Regions from separate parts of the Pontibacter sp. LHS2 genome, predicted to be linked through region 4. Evidence: riboswitches for the same ligand, from Rfam matches in the RefSeq annotation. Region 4 holds a riboswitch; each other region holds the start of a gene.
The links. Region 4 has a riboswitch for S-adenosylmethionine ahead of metH (methionine synthase). Riboswitches for the same ligand answer to the same signal wherever they lie in the genome.
Positions count from the first base shown of each region.

Region 1: another riboswitch for S-adenosylmethionine. It lies ahead of AC5FX6_RS10555 (Na+/H+ antiporter NhaC family protein); the one in region 4 lies ahead of metH (methionine synthase).
Region 2: another riboswitch for S-adenosylmethionine. It lies ahead of AC5FX6_RS06900 (ATP-grasp domain-containing protein); the one in region 4 lies ahead of metH (methionine synthase).
Region 3: another riboswitch for S-adenosylmethionine. It lies ahead of AC5FX6_RS08690 (O-acetylhomoserine aminocarboxypropyltransferase/cysteine synthase family protein); the one in region 4 lies ahead of metH (methionine synthase).

Region 1 covers NZ_JBZYWG010000002.1:426,752-430,007, forward strand. Annotated here, with positions in the region: gene AC5FX6_RS10550 (response regulator transcription factor) at 1-383, shown strand, start outside; gene AC5FX6_RS10555 (Na+/H+ antiporter NhaC family protein) at 458-1,783, opposite strand; SAM riboswitch class I at 2,154-2,258, opposite strand; gene AC5FX6_RS10560 (phosphoenolpyruvate carboxylase) at 2,317-3,256, opposite strand, start outside.
Region 2 covers NZ_JBZYWG010000001.1:1,573,320-1,576,575, forward strand. Annotated here, with positions in the region: gene AC5FX6_RS06890 (gamma-glutamyl-gamma-aminobutyrate hydrolase family protein) at 1-760, shown strand, start outside; gene yjjX (inosine/xanthosine triphosphatase) at 767-1,327, opposite strand; SAM riboswitch class I at 1,512-1,615, shown strand; gene AC5FX6_RS06900 (ATP-grasp domain-containing protein) at 1,965-2,948, shown strand; gene AC5FX6_RS06905 (LLM class flavin-dependent oxidoreductase) at 2,951-3,256, shown strand, end outside.
Region 3 covers NZ_JBZYWG010000002.1:6,131-9,386, forward strand. Annotated here, with positions in the region: gene AC5FX6_RS08690 (O-acetylhomoserine aminocarboxypropyltransferase/cysteine synthase family protein) at 1-1,205, opposite strand, end outside; SAM riboswitch class I at 1,498-1,600, opposite strand; gene AC5FX6_RS08695 (SDR family oxidoreductase) at 1,856-3,256, shown strand, end outside.
Region 4 covers NZ_JBZYWG010000004.1:196,193-199,448, forward strand. Annotated here, with positions in the region: gene metH (methionine synthase) at 1-1,261, opposite strand, end outside; SAM riboswitch class I at 1,332-1,441, opposite strand; gene rpmA (50S ribosomal protein L27) at 1,756-2,025, opposite strand; gene rplU (50S ribosomal protein L21) at 2,094-2,402, opposite strand; gene AC5FX6_RS18740 (ribonucleoside-diphosphate reductase small subunit) at 3,050-3,256, shown strand, end outside.

The sequences.
Region 1 (3,256 bases), on a different contig from region 4:
GGAAGCCCTTCAGCCTGGAGGAATTAGTGCTGCGGCTGAAAGAACTACTTCGACGAAGCGGTGGTTCTGTGGAAAGCAATAATGTAGAATCGGTAGAGATTGGCTCCTATACCTTTGCACCGCTCAAGCAGGAGCTTTGGCACGATCAAGAGCTCGTCTGTCGGCTATCTCACCGCGAAAGTGAACTGCTCCGCTTACTTGCTCAGCACAAAAACCAGGTGTTGGACCGCAAGGCCAGTCTCATCAAACTCTGGGGCGATGACAACTTTTTCAACGGACGCTCCATGGATGTATTCATTTCAAAACTCCGCAAGCACCTCAAAAAAGATCCTTCGGTCGAAATTCTCAACATACGAGGTATAGGCTATAAATTGGTTTATTGAAAAAGAGCAGTCAGGTGAATCTAAGATCTCAGGATCACCTTCTAGACCAATCATCCACTCAGTTTCCTCCGCTGTCACACTGCCACCCTTTTAGCAGCGGGCTGTTTGCTGATGTAGCGGTCAACAAAAGGCGTGAAGATGGCCAGTAGACTAAAGAGTAGCAACAAGTGCAGGTACCAGGCATTCGCCCAAAGATCCACAAAAGAGGCCGCTCCATTCGTGAAACTGAGTAGAATCAGGATTTGGGCACCGTAAGGCAGAAGACCCTGCACAATGCAGGAAAAGATATCCAGCACAGCTGCCGACTTGCGCCTGTCTACCTGATAGTTTTGACTGATGTCTCTGGCAAGTGGCCCGGTCACCACAATAGACACGGTATTGTTGGCTATGGCGGCATTGGTTCCGCCTACCAGTGCTCCGATGCCCAACTGTGCCGAACGATAACCTCTTATAGTGCCGCCAACTTGCTGCAACAGGAACTGAATACCACCTGCTTCGCGTACCATTTCGGCCAGTCCACCAGTGAGCATGGAGAGCAGGAAGATCTCAAACATACCTGTAAACCCTTCATAAACATGCCTGCTGAATGTCAGCAGTTCCAGGCTGCCGTTTAGCAATCCTATCGCACCTGAGGCAAGCGTACCTATAGTTAGCACCACAAATACATTCACTCCCAGCACGGCCAGCACGATTACCAGCAGGTAGGGCGCTATTTGCCAGAATGTATAATCGCTCCAGGTATCGGGCATACCAACTGCATTTGCGGAAGGCTCTCCCGCCATCAAAAGCAGCAATAAGGTAAGGAGCGCGGCCGGGCCAGCGATAAGCAGGTTCACCCTGAACTTGTCTTTCATGCTGCACTCCTGTGTTTGGGTAGCGGCGATGGTGGTGTCTGAAATAAATGATAGGTTATCGCCAAACATTGCACCTCCCAGCAGCGCACCTAGTAGTAGCGGTAAAGAGGTTTGGCTCTGATCTGCCAAGCCTACAGCGATAGGTCCCAGCGCAACGAGAGCGCCCACTGAGGTACCGGTAGCCGTCGATAGAAAAGCCGCCATGACAAACACCCCCAGTGCCAGATACTCCACTGGCAGCAAATGCAAGCCAAGGCTAACTGTGGCATCTACTCCTCCAACGACCTTCGACACGGTGGCAAAAGCACCGGCTAGCAGGTAAATCAAGCACATGGTCATGATCCTGGAGTCGCCGCAACCGCGGATCAGCGCCGCTACTTTGGCATTAACAGAGCCTTTGAGGATCAGGAAAGCGGAAATAATGCCGATTACCACGGCAACTGGCGAAGGCAGTGCGTAAAAATCCTGCAGCCCGATGCCAGCTCCCAAAAAAGTAAGTATAAATATCAAAAAAGGGACTAAAGCGATGCCCCCGCTCTTTTGCATGCTACTCATAAAATCTAAACTGAAAAAAATAGGTTTGAAAGGGCTGCGAGTCGAAACCGGTGACGGCACCTTCCCTATCCCTTGCTGAGAAATATTTAAATGAAAGCGCTATGGCTCTTTTGATTGGCCCCCAAGGTCTGTTTAATACCGGCACAGCTTCTGCTGCCTGGCAAGATAACTATAGCAGAACCTAAAGTAGAGAGGGATTCCTGTATTGAGGCTGTAGTATAGGCCGTCAGACTAAAGGGGCTTTGATACCACTATATACAGGAAGGTATTAACAGCAACAACAGCAAAGGCGCTTGGCAAGCCTTGTAGCGGATGGCATGTTGATACGGGTAAAGTGTGAAGTGTAGGTGTGCATGTGTTTAATTTATAGGCCCCAAAAATGGGCAGGAGTTAGCACCTGTCCGGACTACACCGGAGGTTGCTAGAGGTTCACCGAGCCTGCTCTCTCCCCTCTTCTTTATAAATCTTAGATAAAGATGCCGCAAATGTACAACACCGATTGGTAGCAGACAAGCTGTCAGCCGTTAGGCTGAGTTCCGCTCCGCATTGATGATGCCGAAAGAACAGCGCACAACGAGCTTTTCATATACTTGCTTGGACCTCTGCTGCGGGTCCTGCTCTTCCAGACTGCGGATCTTAGCAAGAGCATACTGCTGTATCGTAATTAGCGGTAGTTCAATGCGCTGTCGTAGCTGAATCGAGAGCTCGTCCATAGGTTTGTCAGCCATCAGCGTGTCGGCTCCTGCCAGTAACAGCACATATTTTTTTGTCCGCTCATATTCCTCGTAAATCTGCTTCCAGAGTGCACCGTAAGTAGGATGGTCCTCTAAATAGGCCGTTACCGGGAAGAAGCACTTCTTCATCGCCATCTCACAGTTGTCAAGCAGGGTTTTAAAGAAGAGTGAGTGTTTGTAAAGCTGCTGTAACCTTGGCCAGTCCCCTTTTGCATGCAGTGCCTCGAGCGCTTTGCCCACACCATAATAGCCCGGCAGGTTCTGCTTGAGCTGACTCCAGGCACCCACATAAGGAACGGCACGCAGATCATCCAAATTCAGTTTACCGGCCTTACGCTTGGAAGGGCGGCTGCCAATATTGGCTTCGCCATAGTAGCGCAGTGGACTCACAAAGGTCAGGTATTCCAGAAAAACCGGGTTGTTTTTCAGCTCCGTGTAGGCGTCGAAACTCACCTCCGCCAGTTCCTGTAACAGCTGGTCATCGTCGGGCGTGAGTGTGGGCTTTTTGCGGTCGAACAGGCTGTTGCTGATACCGGCATGCAGGAGCTGCTCCAGGTTGAAACGGGCTGCATCCACAGAACCGAAATTGGAGCTCACCGTCTGGCCTTGTATCGTCAGCTGAATCTCCTTGTTGGCGATGTTGTTGCCCATCGAAGCGTAGAACTGCTGTGTCTTGCCGCCACCTCGTGCCGGTGGTCCTCCCCGTCCGTCAAAGAAAATGACTTCAATG
Region 2 (3,256 bases), on a different contig from region 4:
CGGTTTGCAGGGATTGATCATAGGAGGAGGCGCTGATGTGGACCCCTCCATTTATGAGCAGGAACATGTGATGGATGAGTACTTACGCCGCACCCTGCAACATCCCCGAAAGAACATTTTCCAGCGGGTAGGTCGCTTTGTGAGTTGGGTTTACTACCCGGCCGTGTTCCTGCTCCGCAAATTGCTTAGTCGCAAACTGAGCTTCGGGCTGGACCGTGCCCGCGACCACCTCGAGCTGCAGCTGCTGGACCAGGCTGTACAAAAGAACCTGCCCGTGATGGGGATCTGCCGGGGGGCTCAACTGATGAACGTGTATTTCCGGGGTACCCTTTACCAGGACATCAACACGTTTTACCTTGAAGAGCCCAATCCGGCCAGTGTGTTTCCGGTGAAAAAAGTGCATATAAAAGCAGGCAGCAAATTGGCTGATGTGTTAGGAACCCAGCGGCTCAGAGTGAATGCACTGCACAATCAGGCGGTAAAAGAAGCAGGAGAATCCGTGAATATTGTCGCCCGTGAGCCCAACAAGGTTGTACAAGGTATAGAGCATCAGGAGCAGGAGTTCATGATCGGTGTACAATGGCATCCGGAGTACTTGCCGCAGAGTCGCTCACACCGTCGGCTATTCAAAGGACTGGTGCAGCAGGCAAGGCTCGTCAATCAGCAAATCGAGGAAAATGACCTGCAGACATCTCTGTCACAACCTGCGCTGGAGGCCGAAAAACAGTTAAAACAGCAAACTGACGAAACACAACAGTAAAACTAACTACCCCTCCAGAGTTTTCTGCAGGTATAGCGCCTCGTTTTTGAACCGTACCAACGCCAGTATCACAGCCTGCTCGTAGAGCTGTGTTCTGTCTACCGCATTGTCGGTGAGCAGCCCGATAGCACCGGATGCCTGCTTTGAATTGGATTTCCTGAACACCAGGTCATCCGCTTCCCCAAGTTCCATCCCCTTCTCTACCAGATCGGCTACAATGCCGGGCAGGTAAAAAGAAGCTGATCGCGCCTTGCCTATACCTTTAGCCGAGCGCACCACCACCCAGGCAAAAGCAGCCAGTTCGTCATCATGCGACTCCACACCGCCTTCTATACCTATCCAGTAATCAGCATCCGGATGTGCCGCGTGCGCCTTGTTTACCCTGTTCAGGGCGCCAGTCATGGTTTCCTCGTCTGTCATGGGCTGGTCAGCTACGCCAGAGGGCACTGACACAGGTATGGCCTCGAAGTGCAGCGCAGGAAACATGTTGCGGAAGCCACCAAGGGCAGCAGCTACTTTTACCGGGTTGCGTGACGCGACCACTACAGTATGTTGGGGTTTGCTCATCAGGTATAGGACTTAGTCAATGCAAAGAAAGGGAAGCGACTGCAGAAGTAAAAGCCCATAGACTCGATCTGGCTCAGCCCGCTTCAAAACCAATGTACCTACACTTTTTTTACTTATAATTTGGAATTCTTAAAATCTGCCCCCAACTTTGTATCCGTAAAGTCAATATACCTACACCGTATTTGATTTATAAAGAAGAAGGGAGAGAACAGGCTCTGTGAACTTCTAGCAACCAGTGAACCACACCAGGTGCTAATTCCTGCCTAAAGCATTTAGGGGATATAAATTTTTAAACATGAACAATTCAGCGAACACCCTTACTGGTTCACTTATCAACCGAAGCATCCCAGCTTCATTCGGTTCATCATTTTCATTCGCTTCTTATACCTGTTGTTGCTGTTGTTGCTAACACAGCTGCGAAGGTCTCCACTATTTTAAGTTAGACTTTATCGTCTCCCTGCGCAGCTCACAGGGATAGCGCTGCCCTATGCACTCGCTGCATCTCGGGCCCTGCTTTGTCATACCCTTTCCTGCATTTTTAGGGTCTTACTCCCTGTGTCTCATCATTTTCCTCACCTTGCCTGAGCGGGGTGCCTGGTACCATTTTGTCAACAATTCACACTTAATATATATACTTATGTCAGCCTATTCATCAGATAAAACAATAGCTATTTTTCACGAACACCAGGAATGGTTCCGTCCCTTGTTCAACGAACTTGAGGCACGCGGCATACCTTACGAGCGCCAGGATGCAGCCGCGCATACCTATGATCTGGCCTCGCCGGAGCAAAACTACAGCCTGGTATTCAACCGCATGAGCCCATCAGCTTACCTGCGCAATAACCAACAGGGCATCTTCTATACCTTGAACCTGCTTGCTCACCTCGAGGCAAAAGGTGTAACAGTGATCAACGGTCACAAAGCTTTCCTCTACGAAACATCCAAAGCGCTGCAGCTCACGCTACTCGAAAAACTGGGCCTGCCCTACCCGAAATCGCGTGTGATCAACCATGCTTCGCAGGCGGTAAAAGCAGCGGAAGGACTGCGCTACCCAATCGTGGTAAAAGCCAATATCGGAGGCAGTGGTGCCGGCATCGTGCGCTATGATTCACCGGAAGAACTGGCGCTTGCTGTTACCACCGGCCAGGTGGAGCTGGGCATCGACCACACGGCGCTGGTGCAGGAGTTTATACCTGCCCGCGGTGGCCATATAAACCGCGTAGAGACCCTGGGCGGCAAGTACCTCTATGCCATCAAGGTATACACCACAGGTGAGAGCTTCAACCTCTGCCCTGCCGATATCTGCCAGACCACTTCCGGCAAAGAGCTGGTACGCAATGCCTGCGCCATCGACGCACCGAAGAACGGTATGCGTGTAGAAGCCTTCACCCCGGAGCAGGAAGTGATCGATGCTATCGAGCGGATCATGCAGGAGGCAGGTATAGATGTAGGTGGCATCGAGTATACCATCGACGACCGCGATGGACAGATCTACTACTATGACGTGAATGCGCTGTCAAACTTCGTGGCAGATGCCGTTAACGTGATCGGCTTCAACCCGCATGCCCGTCTGGTGGACTTCCTGGAGAAAAAGGCGCAACTGAAAAGAGAGGAGGTATAAGCATGGAATTCGGATATTGGTTACCGGTATTCGGCGGCTGGTTACGCAACGTCGACAACGAGAACATGGCCCCGAACTGGGACTATGTCAAAAAACTGGCGCAACGCAGCGAGGACTGGGGTTACAGCCTCTCCCTCATTGCAGAGCTATACCTGAACGACATCAAAGGTGAAGAAGCCCCCTCCCTGGAAGCCTGGTCTACCGCGGCGGCTTTAGCAGCTGTGACCGAGCAATTGGAGATCATGGTGGCCGTGCGCCCCACTTTCCATAACCCGGCCATACTGGCCAAGCAGGCGGCCAACATCGCC
Region 3 (3,256 bases), on a different contig from region 4:
GCACTCTGCTGCTCCTTTTCCGTAAGCTGCTGGTGGGTAGTAGAGGCTGGGTGTATGATCAGAGTTTTCGCGTCGCCGACATTGGCTAAGTGACTTACCAGTTGCAGGCTGTTCACAAAGATTTCCGCCTGTTTTTTGTCGCCTTTCAGATTAAAGGAAAGTACGCCACCAAATCCTCGCTTCAGGTATTTCTTGGCCAGGTCGTGGTATTTGCTGGAAGAAAGTCCCGGGTAGTTCACACTTTCCACCTGCTCGTGCTGCTCCAGCCACTCGGCCAGCGCCTGCGCATTTTGCACGGTGCGGTCCACACGCAGCGAGAGTGTTTCCAATCCCTGCAGCAGCAGGAAGGAGTTGAACGGGCTAAGCGCCGGACCAAAGTCACGCAGACCTTCTACCCTTGCTCTGATGGAAAAGGCGATATTGCCGAAAGGTCCGTCCGTGCCGAACACCTCCCAGAAATTAAGGCCGTGATATCCCTCCGAAGGTTCAGAGAACTGTGTAAACTTACCATTACCCCAGTTGAAGTTACCGCCATCCACGATCACACCACCAATGCTGGTACCGTGTCCGCCGATCCACTTCGTAGCAGACTCCACTACCACATTGGCGCCATGCTCCAGCGGCCTGAACAGGTAGCCACCGGCCCCAAAAGTATTGTCTACCACCAGCGGGATGTCATGTTTTTTAGCTATGGCCGCTATACCATCGAAGTCAGGTATATTGAAGCGCGGGTTGCCGATGGATTCGGTATAGATGGCTTTGGTATTTTCGTCGATCAAACTTTCGTAGCTCTCCGGATCGTCACTCTCGGCAAAGCGTACCTCAATCCCCAGCCTTTTGAAGGCCACCTTAAATTGGTTGTAAGTACCACCGTACAGGAAACTGGTGGACACAAAATTATCGCCTGCCTGCAGGATGTTGTTGAGCGCAATGAACTGAGCCGCCTGTCCGGAGGCAACCGCTACGGCCGCCACGCCGCCTTCCAAAGCTGCGATGCGCTTTTCAAACACATCGGTGGTGGGGTTCATGATGCGGGTATAGATATTGCCGAACTCCCGAAGCGCAAACAGGTTGGCACCGTGCTCCGCGTCTTTGAAAACATATGAAGACGTCTGGTAAATCGGCACGGCGCGGGAACGGGTGGTTGGATCAATCTCTTGGCCGGCGTGTAACTGAAGTGTTTCGAAATGAAGTGAATTAGACATAGTCGTTTTGTTTAAAATTTTGAAAAGTATAGAATAGATTAGCTTGTTCTAAGACAAGAGGAAAGAGGAGGCTACAGACGTTTGCTCACAGGCTATACCTGTGGCTAGACGTTATTGCAGCAAAAAATTGATTAGTATGTTGGTCGCGCTAGCAACAGCAGCAACACATGCACATGGGGTTACACATGACAGCAGCATGTGCGAGGGCATGATGAGATTGTGGCAGTTGGCCTGCCGTGGTTGATCGTAAAAAAAGCGGTGTTGGTTTTGTTCCCTTTTCCATAACGTTATCAATTTATATGCTTCCGAACATCCGGAATCAGGAATTAGCACCTTGCCTGAGGCTGGTTGCTAGCGCTTCACAGAGCCTGTCTCTCCACGCTTCTTTATAAATCGATACCCACAAAGGGATATCAGACTTGATGTTGCAATATTAGGGCAGCATTTCAAATAATCCAAATTTTTATTTTATATTATTTCAGTTTCATCGAAAAATCAATTTCATAACCTTGCAAATCAAGGCATTGCATACCTTATAAGAGAGACCCATCATATCTACAGATTCGCTATCTTTGAATAAGCATAATCGCACATGTATAACATTATCAGATCATCCCTGTTGTGCAGGTATAGATGGCCTAAAGATTAAGATGAAGATACTCCTGACCGGCGCAAACGGCTACATTGGCAAACGACTTCTTCCTGTGCTCATAGAAGGGCAGCACGAAGTGGTATGCCTTGTCCGGGACCCCCGCCGTTTCGAGGTAGCAGACAGCCTGAAGGACAAAGTACAGGTGGTAAAAGGCGATCTGCTCCAGCCGGAAAGTTTACAGGCCTTACCCCATGACATAGACGCTGCCTACTATCTGGTACACTCCATGGGCTCTGGCTCGGCAGACTTTGAAGAGGCTGAAAGAGCATCGGCCATGAACTTCGTCAGCTACCTTAACAGCACCAGTGCCAAGCAACTGATTTACCTGAGCGGCATCGCTAACGACGAGCACCTTTCTAAACACCTTAGTTCCCGCCGACAGGTAGAGGATGTGCTCGCGCAGGGCAAAGCATCGCTAACCGTACTTCGGGCGGCGATCATCATTGGGTCAGGCAGTGCTTCTTTCGAGATCATCCGCGACCTGGTAGAGAAATTACCTGTAATGATCACACCTCGGTGGCTCAACTCACGCTGCCAACCCATCGCCATACGCGACGTGATGTTTTACCTGACTGCCGTGCTCGGCCGTGAAGACTGCTATGACAAACGATTCGAGATCGGCGGACCTGATGTGCTCACCTACAAGCAAATGTTGCTGCAGCTGGCCAAAGTCCGGAACTTGAAACGGCACATCTATACCTTGCCAGTACTCACGCCCAAGCTTTCCTCCTATTGGCTATACTTTGTCACGAGCACCAACTATGCATTAGCCCGCAGTCTGGTGGAGAGTCTGCGTAACGATGCCGTGGTGAAAGACAGCAGCATACAGCAGCTTATCCCCCATAAGTGCCTGAGCTATGAGAGTGCTCTGAATCTGGCTTTTACCAAGATGGAGCAAAACATGGTGGTGTCGAGTTGGAAGGATGCGCTGGTGAGTGGCACCATCCAACTCAATTTCATGGATTTTGTACAAATTCCAGAGCATGGCGTTCTCACCGATCGCCAGCGCATGCGCTTTGACAGAGCACCTGAAGAAGTGATGGACAACATCCTGCGCATTGGTGGTGAGCGCGGCTGGTATAAGACTGACTTTCTATGGGAGATACGCGGACTACTCGACAAAATGGTGGGCGGGGTTGGTCTCCAACGCGGTCGCAGACACCCAATTGATGTTAAAGCCGGCGATTCTATTGATTTCTGGCGTGTACTGGCAGTTGACCTCCAGGCGAGACGTATGCTGCTTTACGCCGAAATGAAGCTCCCTGGCGAGGCTTGGCTGCAGTTCAGAATATGCCAGGAGGCGGATGGAAACTACCTCGAGCAATTGGCTGCATTCCGGCCAGATGGTTTAGCAGGCAGACTGTACTGGTATGCCATGCTTCCGTTTCATTTTATTATT
Region 4 (3,256 bases):
AGGCGATCAGGTGGAGGAAGTCGGTCATGGCCTGCTCCGAGTCGAGCATACCCTCGTCCATGTTCACGTCGATGATCTGAGCGCCACCCTCTACCTGCTGTCGGGCAACCGATAGGGCTTCCTCAAACTTACCGTCTACGATCAGGCGGGAGAATTTCTTGGAGCCGGTGACGTTGGTGCGTTCGCCAACATTCACGAAAAGGGTATCGGAAGTGATGGTGAGGGGCTCGAGGCCGCTGTAGCGTGGGAGGGGAGCTACGGGAGTGGGAACGTGCGGTTTATACCTGCGCACCAGGTCTGCGATTACTTTGGTGTGTACTGGCGTCGTGCCACAACAACCACCCAACACGTTTACCAACCCTTCCTTCAGGTATTCCTCTACAATAGCACCCATCTGCTGGGCTGTTTCATCGTAGCCGCCAAAGGCATTTGGCAAGCCGGCATTCGGGTAAGCACTGATGTAACAGTTGGATATGCGGGAGAGCTCCTGAATATGCGTCTTGAGCTGACGGGCACCCAAAGCACAGTTGAATCCCACACTCAGGATGGGTGCATGCGAAATGGAGTTCCAGAAGGCTTCCACTGTTTGTCCGGATAAGGTACGGCCGCTGGCGTCGGTGATAGTGCCCGACACCATGATCGGCAGCTCCTTGCCACCGTCATTCACATATTGCTGTATCGCAAAGAGGGCGGCCTTACAGTTGAGCGTATCGAATACCGTCTCCACCAGCAGGAGGTCTGAACCGCCGTCCATCAGCCCGCGCACCTGCTCGTAATAAGCCTCCACCAATTGGTCGAAGGTGATGGCGCGGTAACCGGGGTTGTTCACATCCGGGGAGAGGGAAGCCGTGCGGTTGGTCGGGCCAATAGCGCCTGCTACGAAGCGCTTGTGCGCCGGACCTTTGGCTTCCACTTCATCAGCCGCCTCACGGGCTATTTTGGCTGATTCGTAGTTTATCTCATACACCACATGCTCCAGGTGATAATCAGCCATCGCGATGCTGGTGCCGCTGAAGGTATTGGTCTCGATGATGTCAGCGCCAGCTTCGAGGTACTCGGTGTGGATGGCCTTGATAATATCGGGCCGTGTGATAGAGAGTAAGTCGTTGTTACCTTTGAGATCAGACGGATGGTCCTTGAAGCGCTCGCCACGAAAATCGGTTTCGGAGAGCTGGTAGCGCTGGATCATGGTGCCCATGGCGCCATCAAGCACAAGCACGCGCTCCTGCAGCAAGGTATGGATCGGATGTGATTTGGTCATTTTGGTGTTCCCCCTCTTGGTTAAGTCTACATACGCGCTTATCAAGAAGGACACCCAAGGTAGGTATACTCTCTTATCTTTTCCCGGCCAAGGTATGGCTGAGAAGGGAATTAGCACCAAGCTGGTACAAGGTTGCTAAGACGTCATAGGGCCCTGTCCCTCGGTCTTTCTTGATAAGAATGCTGCAAAGATACACACTTATCCGCAAAAGGCGAATTTTTGTTGCATCAGGATAAGAGGATATCAGGAGAGAAGGAGGTTTAAAGTCGCGCCCAGAAAAGTATAAAAACAGAAAGGGACACCAAAAGTGTCCCTTTCCTAAAAGAGTTTAATTGTTTTCACTCTATAACTCTTTATACCTTCTTATACGGAGGCGCTAACCCGATTGTTCTTGCCTCGGAGAAGTATTTACATTTAGGCAAAATAAAAAGGGACCACCTTGCTGGGAGTCCCTTTTTACTTCAAAGCCCAAAGACTTTTGGTATCGGTCAGAATTAAGCTTCTGCTTCTACTTTAGGAATTACAGAAACGAATGAACGGTTCTTAACGCCTTTTTTGAATGAAACTACACCGTCAACCATAGCGAACAGTGTGTGGTCTTTGCCCATACCCACGTTCTGACCCGGGTGGTGTGCAGTACCTCTTTGTCTTACAATGATGTTACCAGCGATGATATCCTGGCCACCGTAAATCTTAACGCCAAGTCGTTTAGAATGCGACTCACGACCGTTGTTAGAACTACCAGCTCCTTTTTTGTGTGCCATTTTGTTTAATTATTTACTCAGGGCGATGAAACACCTGAAAAATTCAACGTTTAATTTCTTCTTACTGCTTAACCAATGCTCTCGATCAGAACTTTCGTGAAGTGCTGGCGGTGACCATTCTTCTTACGATAGCCTTTTCTTCTCTTCTTTTTGAAAACGATTACTTTGTCGCCTTTCACGTTGCCAAGGATTTTACCAACCACTTTAACACCGCTAACGAAAGGAGCACCTACAGTAAGCGTGCCGTTATCATCAGTAAGAAGAACATTGGTGAACTCAACGGCGTCACCATCATTGCCGGAAAGCTTGTTAGCGTAGATGAACCTTCCGGCCTCTACTTTGGTCTGTTGACCTGCGATTTCTACAATTGCGTACATCAGCTTCAATGTATGATTTAAAAAATTTTAAGTCTGCAAAATTAGCAGTCTAAAAATTAATATGCAAATCATTGTTCCTTAATTCATTCTGTTTTTTCAGACCTTATGCACAACTATGTGGATAACGATGTTGAAATCTCTATTCAATTATTTTGCACCTCCTGAAATAGCACATAACACACTAATCCGCAGAACGTTGCCTCTCGATTGAGAAATTCACGTTTTCCACACCAACTCCATAAGCCGGGCAAAACCTTCCTCCGAATTTGGAGCCAAGCTTGCTGTTTATTGGATTTTAGACCCTGCAAAATGCCCACACTTGCTTAATAGGCGTCACAAGCTTGCACTTTTCATCATTTAACAATGATTTAATATTGTGTTTACTATATAAAGACAATTATATATGTCAACACAATCATGTTAATAAGCCTGTTAATTCCATGACAAAAATCACACAATCAAACACTTAGCAAAGTGTTAATAAATTGAACAACTTTAGCCCTCCAATTCAAGTTCTTATCACTATATTTGAAAACCTGTTACCTTAAAGTCACCCGCCAAACGGTGCCTTGACTTCTAAGTCTGACATTATATAAAACAGTAACGAAGTGTCGCTGTTAGTTTAAATAACATTAAAGTTTACGCGCATGGAGCCAATACTACAAGAGAACCCAAATCGCTTTGTTTTATTCCCGATACAGCACGACGAGGTGTGGCAGATGTATAAAAAGGCAGAGGCCAGCTTCTGGACCGCCGAGGAAATCGACTTGTCGCAGGACCAGAAAGACTGGGAGAACCTGAACGACGGCGAACGCCACTTCATCAGTCACGTACTGGCTTTCTTCGCTGCTTCG